2 regions of the Paenibacillus sp. FSL K6-0276 genome follow, and region 1 is predicted to be linked to the other one. Evidence: predicted binding sites of a transcription regulator. Region 1 holds the regulator's gene; the other holds the start of a gene.
The links. Region 1 encodes CtsR, which represses protease genes until heat stress. Its sites were predicted from a motif close to ATGGTCAATAAAGGTCAAACA; they were not measured.

Region 1 (7,675 bases):
TTGAAAGATGTTCCCTACTGCTTCGCTACCCTCACCGTAAATTCCTCTTACAGTCAATCCCACTTGATTCACTGCGGACAGAATGCGATTGATCTGATGAGTCATTACAAGCGCTGGTAGATGCAGCATCACCGATGCACGAAGCCCAGTGCCAACATTGGTGGGACAACTGGTCAAGTATCCTCTTTTATCATCAAAAGCGTAATTGACAGCTGCCTCGAATATATCATCGATCGCTGTCGCACGTTCCCATGCTTCTCTAACTTGAAGACCAGGAAACAGACATTGGATTCGCAGATGGTCCTCTTCGTTAATCATGATGCTGACCGACTCATCTTCATTTAATAATACAGCCGCGCCACGTGAATCATTAGCTAAATTAGGACTGATTAGATGCTTCTCGACCAGTACCTTTTTGTCCAGTTCATTCACTTCATCAAGCTTTAGAAGCTGAAAAGATCCGAAATCCGCAGCTACTTCCTCATGAAACACAGGGGCCAGCAGCTCTAATACCTCTTCCGATTGCTCTAAGGAAGCTATCATAGGGAACGGAAGATGCTCTAGATTACGGGCAATACGCATACGGCTGCTAATTACAATCTCGGAGTGACTACCTCCAGAGCGCATCCAATCACTAAGCGCTTGTTCAGTAAATCGGAGACTTGACATGTCATATCCCCCCTATATATCAAAGACTTTACTCTTGTACTATTTCTTTTTCAAGTCGGCGAATCTGATCCCGCAGCTCCGCTGCTGTCTCGAATTCTTCCTGTACAATACTTTGCTGTAATTCCTGCTTGAGTTCATCAATTTGGCGTCTAAACACAATCTGGGCTCCTGCACGTTTAGGAATCTTACCTACATGTGAGGTATTGCCATGCACTCGCTTAAAAAGCGGGTCCAGTGCGCTGTTAAAATATTTATAACAGGAGCTACAACCAAAACGGCCTAATTTACTAAACTGGGAGTACGTCATCCCACAATTCTCACATTGCAGACTCTGCGTAGTCTTCGTTGCAGCGGACTTCTCCTTGCCAGCGCCTTCAAGATCAAGCAGTCCTGACAGAAGACTGTGGATGGAGAATCCCCCAGCAGTTCCGGGAATCAGTTCACCCTTCTCCCGTGCACAGCTCTCGCAGATATGAAACTCCGTCTTCTCTCCATTCACGATCTTAGTGAAGTGGAGTGTTGCCGGCTTGACGCCACATTCCTGGCATTGCATAAGCGAAAGCCCCTCCCTTATGGTTGACAATTATTTGCCTAACAAAGAGATTAACATCGCCTTCATAATCTTGGCACGAATCTCATCCCGGTATGGAATCTTAACCGTTAGGCATTCCCGAGAAACAGCAGCGCGCATAAGACACGCTTCACGCTTACTAAGAAAACCAGCTTCCTCCAGCTGATAAATCAAACCTTCAGCAGCGTTCTGATCAATCCCGCCACCTATTGTATGGTTTAAATGGGCATGCAGTGCCACGTTTGGTGGCAATTCAAAACGTTGAATACGAATATATCCCCCGCCACCACGCTTACTTTCCACCACATAACCTTTTTCCAGAGTAAAGCGTGTACTGATGACATAATTGATCTGTGACGGTACGCATGAGAACTGGTCCGCCAGGTCATTTCGCTGGATTTCCACCGTACCTTCGGGACTTTCATGCAAAATATTCTTCAGATATTGTTCAATAATATCAGAGATATTGCGCATCACTCATCCTCCAGTGCTTATAGCTTTATTATATCGCTTGCGGCTTGCATTCATAAAAACAATAATCTTTAATTGAACTTAAACATTGCGGATAATCCACACGTTCAGAGGATCGGATCAATGTCATTATGTTGCGTTGACTTTGACTTTCTTTGACTTTTTAATATTATAACATATTCTGTACTAATTCCAAGTGGATTCTCTTATTTTTCACTTTTTTCGGCTAATGTATTCGGAAATAAAGAACTCTCCCAACATCTTTCGAAGGGAGAGCCTAATTTTTGTCAAGTATAAACGCCTTCGGCGTCCTTATTAGGACGATAAGCGTTTAAGCGAGAAATATAAAGATAAAGTATAGCGTGAAACTTATACTTTCTTATATTTTTAAAAATAATCAAATAATGCGGTCTCTGCTCGAGGTAGAATTTCTTCGAACCACTCCAGTGCCGCTGGCTGGCCTGTGACACTTCCATAACGAACCATTTCAATTGGACGTTTGTATCCAAGCATCAAGGCCGTCAATGTGCCTATGTCACAGCTTAAGTCTGCTTCTGTCCGTTCCCCTTCAAATCGTATCAAAGTAGCGGATCCCTCATTAGAGATATTCCATTCCCACAATCCATCATTCCAAGGTGCATATTTGTCTTCGATATATATAACCTGTTTCTTCTGGCTACCGTGTCCTCTAAAGGTGTAACTTTCAATGAATGCCTTGGCGTTAACAATGCGCCCCATAAAATAAGGATAATTCTCCTGCCCTATACGCGGATCTGGCAAAAAGAAGGGTAACATGTCGTCCGAAGGCACCAGCTTTAACGATGCACCAGTCACCATTGAATCGTGGTTCGCAAGAAATGTCCACAGCCCCTGCCGAGCTTGTTCGTTCAAAAAAACAAATTCATCAATGACCAGTTCTCTGTTCTCTACCTTATACAGCACGTATCCCTCTGGTTCACCACTCATGGAGTAAAACACTGCACTTTTTCCTTCATCATTCAAAACAGAGTTCTCCCACCAGTCCAAATCTCGCTTTAGTGTCCCGTTATATCTGACAGCGAATCGATTATATAAACTATCCAATACTTCAATATCTTTTATGTCCCGTTTAACTTTACCCTCAACTTCAACTTTCTTGGGAAATTTCGCTACAGGAATAGAGTATTTCTTATATTCACAGTAGATCTCCCAGCCAAATTTACGATAAAACGGAATCAAGAACGGGTGTAGAAAAGAGAGCGTTTGACCCGCCTCATTCATCGTATGCAGCGCATGAGAAAGTAGATTTGCCACATGTCCTTGTCTACGGTTCTCTGGCCATGTCGCTACTCCGGCAATACCACCCATAGGTACCACTCTGCCCTGTATGTACACTTGGAAAGGAATAATCGTCAATTTAGCTTCCAATGTCCCGTCCTCAAAAGCACCCCATACCCGTTCTGGCTTGAAACTTTTCTTAGCACTTTCCCGTTTTTCACTAGGTAACTTGTATTGAAAAGCATATTCTGACAAGTTCATGCTGGCATCGAACTCTTCTGGACGTAGTTGTCTTATTACCACAAACTCACCTCATCCTTTATTAAATTACATTTAGGATAAGTATAACAAGAGCGCCTATTGTGCGCTAATCTATTGCATTATTTATAACTTTATTTTTAGTTATCCACAGCTCTATGCGGTTTTAAAAATAGTCTTGAAATCTTGTCCCATCCAAGTTAAAATAGTTATCCACTTATCAATAGCGCTATCCACATAATCCCGGCTATATCCACAGCAACCCGTGTATTACTTAGGTTTTCTGTTGACAGATCCACATAAATATGTATTTAATCCACACTATTTAGGGATTATTTCTCTTTCGTTCGTCTATCCACATGTGCGTAACTTTTCTGAAAAATAATAACATTATCCACAAGTTTTCCACAGATTATAATAAACGCAAAAAAGCCACTGTCGATTACTCAACAGTGGTCTAAATTTGCTTGGCGGCGTCCTACTCTCCCAGGACCCTTCGGTCCAAGTACCATCGGCGCTGGAGGGCTTAACGGTCGTGTTCGGGATGGGTACGCGTGGAACCCCTCCGCTATCGCCACCAAACATGCGTCTGTGAAACAGACGCTGCCCGCGTGAAATTTCGTTCATCACCAGAAGTGTGAATGAATTTCTTAGCGTGTTACAGGCTTGATGCCTGAAAACTGAATCCGAATTGAATTTGCGTTTTAAATATAGGATAAGCCCTCGACCGATTAGTATTGGTCAGCTCCATGCATTACTGCACTTCCACCTCCAACCTATCTACCTCGTCGTCTTCAAGGGGTCTTACTAATTGGGAAATCTCATCTTGAGGGGGCTTCACGCTTAGATGCTTTCAGCGCTTATCCCGTCCGTACGTAGCTACCCAGCCATGCTTCTGGCGAAACAACTGGTGCACCAGCGGTACGTCCATCCCGGTCCTCTCGTACTAAGGACAGCTCCTCTCAAATTTCCTGCGCCCACGACAGATAGGGACCGAACTGTCTCACGACGTTCTGAACCCAGCTCGCGTACCGCTTTAATGGGCGAACAGCCCAACCCTTGGGACCTACTTCAGCCCCAGGATGCGATGAGCCGACATCGAGGTGCCAAACCTCCCCGTCGATGTGGACTCTTGGGGGAGATAAGCCTGTTATCCCCAGGGTAGCTTTTATCCGTTGAGCGATGGCCCTTCCATGCGGTACCACCGGATCACTAAGTCCGACTTTCGTCCCTGCTCGACTTGTAGGTCTCGCAGTCAAGCTCCCTTATGCCTTTGCACTCTTCGAATGATTTCCAACCATTCTGAGGGAACCTTGGAACGCCTCCGTTACTCTTTAGGAGGCGACCGCCCCAGTCAAACTGCCCGCCTGACACGGTCCCCGTACCCGGTAAGGGTACTAGGTTAGAACCTAGATACGATCAGGGTGGTATCCCAACGGCGCCTCCACCGAAGCTTGCGCTCCGATTTCTACGGCTCCCACCTATCCTGTACAGATCGTACCCAAATTCAATATCAAGCTGCAGTAAAGCTCCATGGGGTCTTTCCGTCTTGTCGCGGGTAACCTGCATCTTCACAGGTATTAAAATTTCACCGGATCTCTCGTTGAGACAGCGCCCAAGTCGTTACGCCATTCGTGCGGGTCAGAATTTACCTGACAAGGAATTTCGCTACCTTAGGACCGTTATAGTTACGGCCGCCGTTTACTGGGGCTTCGGTTCATAGCTTCGGGTTACCCCTAACCACTCCCCTTAACCTTCCAGCACCGGGCAGGCGTCAGCCCGTATACTTCGCCTTGCGGCTTCGCACAGACCTGTGTTTTTGCTAAACAGTCGCTTGGGCCTTTTCACTGCGGCCCCCTCGTGCTATTCACACTACCGGGGCACCCCTTCTCCCGAAGTTACGGGGTCATTTTGCCGAGTTCCTTAACGAGAGTTCTTCCGCGCGCCTTAGAATTCTCTTCTCGCCTACCTGTGTCGGTTTGCGGTACGGGCACCTTCTCCTGGCTAGAGGCTTTTCTTGGCAGTGTGAGATCATGACCTTCGCTACTATAATTTTCGCTCCCCATCACAGCCCAGCCTTAACGATGTGCGGATTTGCCTACACATCAGCCTCACTGCTTAGACGGACATATCCATCAGTCCGCGTCACTACCCTCCTGCGTCACCCCATCGCTCATAGCGGATTACGGTGGTACAGTAATTTCAAACTGTTGTCCTTCGACTACGCCTTTCGGCCTCGCCTTAGGTCCCGACTTACCCTGAGCGGACGAGCCTTCCTCAGGAAACCTTGGGCTTTCGGCGGATCAGATTCTCACTGATCTTTTCGTTACTCATACCGGCATTCTCACTTGTATGCTGTCCAGCGCTCCTTACGGTACACCTTCAACCCACATACAACGCTCCCCTACCCCAGATACATACGTATCTAGCCATAGCTTCGGTGGTGTGTTTAGCCCCGTTACATTTTCGGCGCAGAGTCACTCGACCAGTGAGCTATTACGCACTCTTTCAATGGTGGCTGCTTCTAAGCCAACATCCTGGTTGTCTGTGCAACTCCACATCCTTTCCCACTTAACACACACTTGGGGACCTTAGCTGATGGTCTGGGCTGTTTCCCTTGACAATGGATCTTAGCACTCACTGTCTGACTCCCGGCAATAAGTATATGGCATTCGGAGTTTGACTGATCTTGGTAACCCTTGCGGGCCCCGCAACCAATCAGTGCTCTACCTCCACTACTCTTATACCGAGGCTAGCCCTAAAGCTATTTCGGGGAGAACCAGCTATCTCCGAGTTCGATTGGAATTTCTCCGCTACCCCCACCTCATCCCCGCATTTTTCAACATGCGTGGGTTCGGGCCTCCAGTGCGTGTTACCGCACCTTCACCCTGGACAGGGGTAGATCACACGGTTTCGGGTCTACGTCCACATACTAAATCGCCCTATTCAGACTCGCTTTCGCTGCGGCTCCGTCTTCTCGACTTAACCTTGCATGTTAAACGTAACTCGCCGGTTCATTCTACAAAAGGCACGCCATCACCCATAGATAGGGCTCTGACTTTTTGTAAGCACACGGTTTCAGGTTCTATTTCACTCCCCTTCCGGGGTGCTTTTCACCTTTCCTCACGGTACTGTTTCACTATCGGTCGCCAGGTAGTATTTAGCCTTAGCAGATGGTCCTGCTGGATTCATACGGGGTTTCACGTGCCCCGCACTACTCGGGATCCGTCTCGGAGAGAACACAGTTTAGGCTACAGGGCTTTTACCTCTATCGCGGGCCTTTCCAGACCTCTTCACCTACCATATTCCTTTGTAACTCCATGTGAGACGTCCCACAACCCCTAAGAGCAAGCTCTTAGGTTTAGGCTGTTCCGCGTTCGCTCGCCGCTACTAACGGAATCACTATTGTTTTCTCTTCCTCAGGGTACTTAGATGTTTCAGTTCCCCTGGTCTGCCTCTACATCTCCTATGTGTTCAGAGATGAGTAACTGCGAATTACCACAGCTGGGTTTCCCCATTCGGACACCCCCGGATCAAAGCTTGCTTACAGCTCCCCGAGGCAGTTTCGTTGTTCGCCACGTCCTTCGTCGGCTCCTGGCGCCTAGGCATCCTCCGTGTGCTCTTATTAGCTTAACCTTGATTTTTCCGCAGGAAAATATCATACAATGACATTTCTTTTGGAATCATCTCACTAATAACATTTACTTGTTTGCACAAGTTGCTAAAAGATGTTCTAAAACGCAAATTCGTTTCGGTATCCAGTTTTCAAGGATCAAGATAAAACTATTCTAGACATAACAAATAGATGAAGTTTGTTGGTGGAGCCAAGCGGGATCGAACCGCTGACCTCCTGCTTGCAAGGCAGGCGCTCTCCCAGCTGAGCTATGGCCCCGCAAATTCCATCAAAACCGAACAAATGGATACGCGTTAAATGATTGTGGAAGTTAAACTTCCGATTTGAATGTCTTCATTGCAGAAGACGATTCTCCATAGAAAGGAGGTGATCCAGCCGCACCTTCCGATACGGCTACCTTGTTACGACTTCACCCCAATCATCTACCCCACCTTCGGCGGCTGGCTCCCTTGCGGGTTACCCCACCGACTTCGGGTGTTGTAAACTCTCGTGGTGTGACGGGCGGTGTGTACAAGACCCGGGAACGTATTCACCGCGGCATGCTGATCCGCGATTACTAGCAATTCCGACTTCATGCAGGCGAGTTGCAGCCTGCAATCCGAACTGAGACCGGCTTTGATGGGATTGGCTTCACCTCGCGGTTTCGCTTCCCGTTGTACCGGCCATTGTAGTACGTGTGTAGCCCAGGTCATAAGGGGCATGATGATTTGACGTCATCCCCACCTTCCTCCGGTTTGTCACCGGCAGTCACTCTAGAGTGCCCAACATTACTTGCTGGCAACTAAAGTTAAGGGTTGCGCTCGTTGCGGGACTTA
Region 2 (7,675 bases), 1.4 Mb from region 1:
ATGGACAGTAGCAACGGATGATACGGGAGTAACAAGCTATAAAGTCTACAAGAACGGAAGCGAACTCGTTACATTAGCAGGTAATATCACGAGCTATACAGTTAGCGGCCTGTCATCTAACACAACGTATACCTTTAAAGTTGAAGCAGGCGATGAAGCAGGGAAATGGAGTGTGAATGGTCCGAGTGTATCTGTGACGACTGATCCTAGCTCTTCGGGTGGTGGCTGGACACCGACACCAGATCCGAAGCCTACGCCAGATCCAAAGCCTACTCCAAAACCGGAAGATGGTAATAAGCCAGCTGAGCCAAAAGATCCAGTAAAACCAACGAAGCCAGAACCACCAAAAGTAAAGCTTACGGATCTAGTGGATCATTGGGCTAAGGCTTCCATTGAAAAATCGATTGAACTTGGTTTTGTAACTGGTTATGAAGATGGAACTTTTCTCCCGAACCGCACTGTAACCCGTGGTGAGTTTGCTGCAATGTTAGCTAGAGCACTGAAATTGGGGTCTAATGATAAGGAGTTTCGTTTCAATGATAAGGAGGGAACACCAGCGTGGGCTCGGCCATTCATTCAAGCCATAGCCGAAGCTGGTTTCATTTCAGGATACGAAGATGGTACATTCCGTGCGGGTCATGAAATTACACGATCTGAATTCGTAGTCATTATTGTTCGTGTGCTTGGTCTTAAAATAGATTCTAATGCACAATTGACTTTCAAGGATGCGGAGCAGGTTTCGGCATGGGCTAGACCTTATGTTGCAGCTGCTGTGGAAGCAGGTCTGATAAAAGGGAATGGGGATGGTAAATTTCATCCCAATGGTTCAACGACTAGAGCTGAGGCCATCACATTGATTTTAGGCATGTTAAACCATCTGAAATAAGTTAGAGAAGAGTCGCTATACTATATTTTAGTAGATTAATCCCCTTCAAGCCCATACGCGAATACAGCTTTGTGAAAGCATGAGGTATGAGTACACTGGAGGGGATTTTTCATGACACTTACCGTAAAATTTATCAAGAAATCTAATTTATCATCATTAACCTATCCATTGCGGGAGAGTAAGATGTAAAAATAAAACATTCGATTTATTATCTTTCCTCACTTATGAACGATAGCATTTTGTAATCGGAATGCTCCTTCCTATGAATCTTTTCATGAATTTATATTGTCCCAATAACTACACATTTTGTAAGAAACTACTTCAACTAGCTCTTTATAATCATATATTTAGTTAAGAGGAGGAAGTCTAAAATGTTCAGTTCCAGACAAAAAGCAATGGTGCTGGTAATGCTAATTGCAATGTTTGTCAATTTTGCACCTAATGCCAGGGCTGCAGACAACGGAGATGGTACATACACAAATCCTATTATATGGGGGGACTATCCGGATAATGATGTGATCAGGGTGGGAGACACCTATTACATGTCATCAACGAGTATGCACCTATTTCCCGGAAGTCCAATCATGAGTTCCAAAGATTTAGTGAATTGGCAATATGAAAGTTATGCTGTTGACAGAATGGAAGGTGACATGTACGACATTAAGAATGGGTTGAATGCTTATGATGAAGGTCCATGGGCAACCAGCTTGAGGTATCATAACGGTAAATTCTACTTGATGTATAACATCAATGGAGATGCTGCATACGTAAGTGTTGCAGATAGCGCCAAGGGTCCATGGAAGATTTACAAGTTAGAAGATGAACTATACGATCCGGGGTTATTTTTTGACGACAATGGAAAAGTATACGTTGTACATGGTCAAGGTCAACTTTACTTAAGTGAGCTGAAGATTGTTAGTGAAGCAACAGGTGAACTCTCTATTATTTCGAAGAGACAGCCTGGAGCATCAAGAAACGGAAAGATGATATATGACTATAAGGGTGGCGCCTATAATGAAGGTTCACATGTGTATAAAAAAGATGGCACCTACTACATTCTAAGCACTCCGACATGGAACAAGGGTTCAAAGAAAGAAATAGCGATCAGAACACAAGACTTGGCGAATGGCCCTTATGTAGCAAAAGATATTATAACTAGTTTTATGAACTTTGCAGGCAATGGTATTCATCAGGGAGGTATGGTAGACGTACCTCAAGGAGAAGGTAAAGAATCCGAATGGTGGTCGGTCATATTCCAGGATCGAGGCAAGCTGGGACGTGTGCCTACTTTACAACCAGTCAACTGGAAAGATGGATGGCCATATTTAGGAGAGTTTGATGGGGAAAAAGCTGTTGTTACTTATAAAAAACCTAATATACCAGGGCTTGAAGCAACTGAGCCAAAGGCACCTGCAACATCAGATGATTTCAGCAGCAGCAAGCTAGGTCTACAATGGCAGTGGAATCACAATCCTGACAATGACAAGTGGAGTCTTACGGAAAGACCAGGAGATATAAGACTTAAAACATCTAGTGTAACAAATTCTTTAGCATATGCTAGAAATACGCTTACTCAAAGAATTATTGGTCCAGATTGTACAGGAACTGTAAAGATGGATATAAGCCGTATGGCTGACGGTGATCAGGCTGGATTATCTGTAATACAAAAAGATTCCAACTTCATCGGAATAAAGAATGAAGATGGAAAGAAGAGAATCGTTGTTCAGGACTTATGGACAGAAGAGGCATCCATTGATCTTCCAGAAGGAACAACGAATATCTGGTTTAGAGCTGAAACTCCAAGATTTGAATATCGAACGGAGTTCTCATACAGTCTAGATGGAGTAAATTTTACTCGATTAGGCGGAAGATATGAAATGCGTTACGGAACCTACGTTGGTATGAGGTTTGGTATTTTCAACTATGCAACAAAAACCCTTGGCGGATATATTGATGTTGATTCATTTGAACTGACAATGACTGAAAATGAAGGTAATTTATATCGTGTAAATAAGAAGATTGATGCTGAACGGTATGATGATCAAAACTATGTAACAGATAAAAATCTTACGATCAACGCTAAAACGGAGTGGACAGATGATGATGTAAACAGTGGATATGACCAAAGTATGGCTAATATCAAGAATGGCGACTGGTTGCGTTATGACCAGGTGGATTTTGGTAATGGGGAAGCAAAATGGTTTAACGTAAGAGTAGCGAGTAACAAAACTAGCGGCACGATTGAGGTTAAACTAGCTGATGCAGAAGGAAATCTAGCTGAAACGATAGCCATACTACAAATTCCGAATACAAGTGATTTGAATGAGTATGTAAATGCTAAAGCAGAGCTTACAAAAGAAGTTACAGGTAAGCAAAAGATATTCTTAGTATTTAACGGTGCGGATACGGAAATGTGCAAGCTAAACTGGTTTATGTTTGGTTCTGGTGATTATCCTGAGATTGCTGCAGTTCCAGCTCATGTTCAAGTGGATTCACCCAACAGCTCAACGATTGATATCGCATGGGATGCTGTATCCGGAGCATTACAGTATGATATCAAGATTGATAATAAGATCATAAGCAATGCAACAAGCCCATTTTCAGAAACAGGGTTACTTACAGGCTCAACTCATACCGTACAGGTTAGATCAAAGAACTTTGCTGGTTTCAGTGAATGGAGTGAGGGTGTAAATATTACAACTGAAGCTGACCCTGAAATGATTCCATCAACTGGCATGACAGTAACTGCTTCAAGTGAGGAAACTCAAGCCGAAGATAATAAAGCAGCAAATGTCCTAGATGGAAACCTAGATACGATCTGGCATACAAAATGGAATGGTGGAAATACGCCTCCTCACACATTGGATTTCAACTTGGGTGCAGCATATGACGTATATAAGCTTAAATATATTCCAAGACAGTCCGGTGGAGATAACGGTATTGTAACCAAGTACAACATCTACACAAGCATGGATGCTGTAAACTACACCTTGGTCAAGCAAAAAGGAACATTTGTAAACGATTCCACACCGAAGACAGTAACATTTAGATCTACGCAGGCTCATTACCTGAGATTTGAAGTATTGGCTGGTAAAAATGGATACGGTTCCGCTGCTGAAATTAACATTTATCAAAATGCAGATTCAATACCAGTCGTATCTGATAACAAGACAGCTGTAGCAAGCAGTGAACAAGCATGGTCTGAGGCTTCAAAGGCCAACGATGGTAATATAGCTACTGCATGGAAGGCTGTATATGAAGATACGATGAAGACTTGGACTGTGGATTTAGAAGAAAAATATGACCTGACAGAAATCGAGCTTGAATGGGCTGCAGAAAATGCAAGTAAGTACAGGGTTGAAGTGTCAAGTGATAACAAGGTATGGACACATGCAGTTGACAGAACCGCGGATACAGAATCCAGCAAGGTTAAAACGGACAGAGTTTCAAATGATGAAGTAAGGTATGTGAGGGTAACATTTACAGAAGGAATCGCTTCGATTGATGAGATAAGAGTACGCGGTATGAAGAGTGTAATTATACCGGAATCAAACAATGTCGTATTAAACAAACCTGCTACTTCAGATAGCCAGCAAAACAGCGGTCCAGCATCAGCAGGTAACGATGGTGATGAGTCAACTCGTTGGTGCGTGTCTGATGATAAGAATCCACACTATTGGCAGGTGAATCTTGGCGGAAAATATGATTTAACGGGTTCAAAGGTAATATTTGAAAAAGCCGGTAAGGCCATGATGTATAAGATCGAGGTTTCAAGTGACGCTGCAACTTGGATCACAGTGATTGACCATATGAATAACACAACCAACACGGAACAAGTTAGAACAGATAACTGGACGGCTAAGGGTGCCCAATATATCAAGGTAACTGTCATGGGATACCCGGAACTGTGGGGAGGTTTCCGTGAGTTTGAAGTTTACGGCGTAAAATCACCTATAGTGGATACAACAGAGCTCGAAGCAGCGATTACAACAGCTCAGGTCAAAGTTGATCATGGAGTCGTCGGTGATCAGCCAGGACAATATCCGCAAGCAGCAGTAGATGCAATAAAAGCAGCGATTGAAGCAGCACAAGGTGTTGTAGAGAAGGCAACAACACAAGCAGAAGTGACAGCAGCAATCGAAGCACTTCAAGCAGCAGTAAAAACATTCGATGATGCAAAAATTCCTGGGGTAGAACCAGCGGAAGTGGATACAACAGAACTGAAGGCAGTGATTGCAGCAGCACAAGCAAAAGTTGAAAGAGCAGTTGTTGGCGATCAGCCAGGACAATATCCGCAAGCAGCAGTAGATGCAATAAAAGCAGCGATTGAAGCAGCACAAGGTGTTGTAGAGAAGGCAACAACACAAGCAGAAGTGACAGCAGCAATCGAAGCACTTCAAGCAGCAGTAAAAACATTCGATGATGCAAAAATTCCTGGGGTAGAACCACCAGTAGACAAAACTGCACCAACATGGCCTGCGGATAAAGCATTAAAGACTTCAAATGTTGGTAAAACTAGCCTTACGCTTTCATGGGCAGCAGCAACGGATGATACGAGTGTAACAAGCTATAAGGTATATAAGAATGGCAGAGAACTAGCTGCATTAGCAGATGATATCACGAACTATACCGTCAGTGGCCTTTCGTCTGGCACGACGTATGCCTTTAAAGTTGAAGCAGGTGATGCAGCAGGGAACTGGAGTGTGAATGGTCCAAGTGTAACGGTGACGACTGAATCAAGCTCTTCAGGTGGTGGCTGGACACCGTCACCAGATCCAAAGCCAACACCAGATCCAAAACCTATGCCTACACCAACGCCTAAGCCAGCTGAGCCAAAAGATCCAGTAAAACCAACGAAGCCAGAACCACCAAAAGTAAAGCTTACGGATCTAGTGGATCATTGGGCTAAGGCTTCCATTGAAAAATCGATTGAACTTGGTTTTGTAACTGGCTATGAAGATGGAACTTTTCGCCCGAATGGTACGGTAACCCGTGGTGAGTTTGCAACGATGTTAGCTAGAGCGCTGAAATTGGAGCTTGGTGATACGGAGTTTAGTTTTGCTGATCAGAAGCAAACACCAGTATGGGCTCAGTCATTCATTCAAACACTTGTTAAATCTGGTTTTATTACGGGATACGAAGACGGCACATTCCGTGCGAATAAAGAAATATCACGATCTGAATTAGTAGTCATTGCCGTTCGTGCACTGGGTCTTGAAGTAAATCCAAAGGCAACACTGACGTTTGATGATGCTGACCAGATTCCAGTATGGGCAAGACCTTATGTGGCAACAGCAGCAGAAGCAGGATTGATTAAGGGGAATGGGAATGGCAAATTTAATCCGAATGCCTTTACCACTAGAGCTGAAGCAGTCACTGTGATTCTAGCTATGCTAAACGAAAAATAAATGATGGTTTAGCTTACTGCAGTTTTGTGTTGTGCCATTTGGTTTAACTTCGAAGAAGATCGCCTACACGAGTGTAGGCGATCTTCTTTGTATTGTTTTATGAAATCAGGAGGTTCGAATGCGACGGAGAGGGGAGCTCAGGGTACACGATCTAATAAGATCTTATTTGTCCGATTTCCGTAAAATTTATCAATAAATCCAAATTATCGTCATTAACTTTCCAGTGGCTGGAGAGTAAGATGAACACATATAAAGTCGATTGACTCTTCTCTTTTCACAATATCGATAAAGGTATTTGAAATCCTACAGATATATAGCATTTTGTAATTAGAATGCTCCTTCCTATGAATACTTCCATGAATTCATCATTATATTCAGATTCTCAAAAAAATAAGCGATCTCTTCCACAGTCAGCATGACAAGCAATGATACTGGTGATTTTGTAAGCGGTTTCAGTTTGTTCGACTCAAAGGAGGTGATGCTGATCGATGGCAATTACACAAAAGATCAATTAAGAGCAATTGGCAAGGAATAGATTGAACCCGAAGGAGGATAAAAATGTCACTGTCAAAGGTAATTAAAAACTTAGCCATTGTGGTAGTCTCTGCACAGCTGAGTAGTATTACAATTCCTGCATTTTCAGGAATTGCGGATGCTGCAGCTAATGATGGAATCATTGAATCAAATATAATGTCAGTTCAATTAGATCAGAATTTTCCAAGAGTAGTGAAATATGAGTTAAATAACAAGGTGTTGCATGGTTCAGAAGATGCATTAAACATAGTAAGAATTAACGGAACAGACTATGTACCGAAAGTAGAGTACACAGAAGAGGCAGACAAAGCCTACTATGTGCTAACTGTTGATGAGCTGAATGTAGTCATTAAGCTAACAATGAAAGTAGTGAAAAATTCACTTGATTTCGAAGTGACAAAGGTGGAAGAAAATGGTACAGAAAGAATACATACCATTGAAATTCCGAACCATAGCTTGGTATCAGTAAGAAGTACAGAAGCGGGTGCTAAATTTGCCGGTTCCAGAATGGAAAACGCTGTTTATAAAAAAGGTGATGTGTATCAAGATGTATCAGGTACTCCTACGGTAGATAGTTCACCAAAAAACTATATGTACGCGTTCATTAACAATGATCAACTGGCAGCAGGTGTATGGTCAAATGCATATGGTGATACAAATGCCGATGGAGATAATGACAATCACCGGATTGTGAAACAGACGACCAAGAAAACGGATTACTCCCGTACAGCTTTGTGGAGTGCTTCATGGGTATATCGTGGAAATAATATGCCAGAAAACATAATAGAACCTTTACCACATAGTAAGGTCGTTATCACAGCGGATGCAAATGCGGATGCTAAAATGG

Region 2: a site for CtsR is predicted at 6,798-6,818, ahead of MHH52_RS03650 (endo-alpha-N-acetylgalactosaminidase family protein). Genes of this name have one in related genera too.

Annotation. Positions count from the first base shown of each region.
Region 1 covers NZ_CP150276.1:5,553,968-5,561,642, forward strand. Annotated here, with positions in the region: gene MHH52_RS26320 (protein arginine kinase) at 1-669, opposite strand, end outside; gene MHH52_RS26325 (UvrB/UvrC motif-containing protein) at 698-1,222, opposite strand; gene MHH52_RS26330 (CtsR family transcriptional regulator) at 1,253-1,714, opposite strand; gene MHH52_RS26335 (GNAT family N-acetyltransferase) at 2,099-3,271, opposite strand; rRNA gene rrf (5S ribosomal RNA) at 3,692-3,808, opposite strand; rRNA gene MHH52_RS26345 (23S ribosomal RNA) at 3,938-6,862, opposite strand; tRNA gene MHH52_RS26350 (tRNA-Ala) at 7,043-7,118, opposite strand; rRNA gene MHH52_RS26355 (16S ribosomal RNA) at 7,220-7,675, opposite strand, start outside.
Region 2 covers NZ_CP150276.1:821,101-828,775, forward strand. Annotated here, with positions in the region: gene MHH52_RS03640 (S-layer homology domain-containing protein) at 1-886, shown strand, start outside; gene MHH52_RS03645 (discoidin domain-containing protein) at 1,258-6,294, shown strand; gene MHH52_RS03650 (endo-alpha-N-acetylgalactosaminidase family protein) at 6,853-7,675, shown strand, end outside.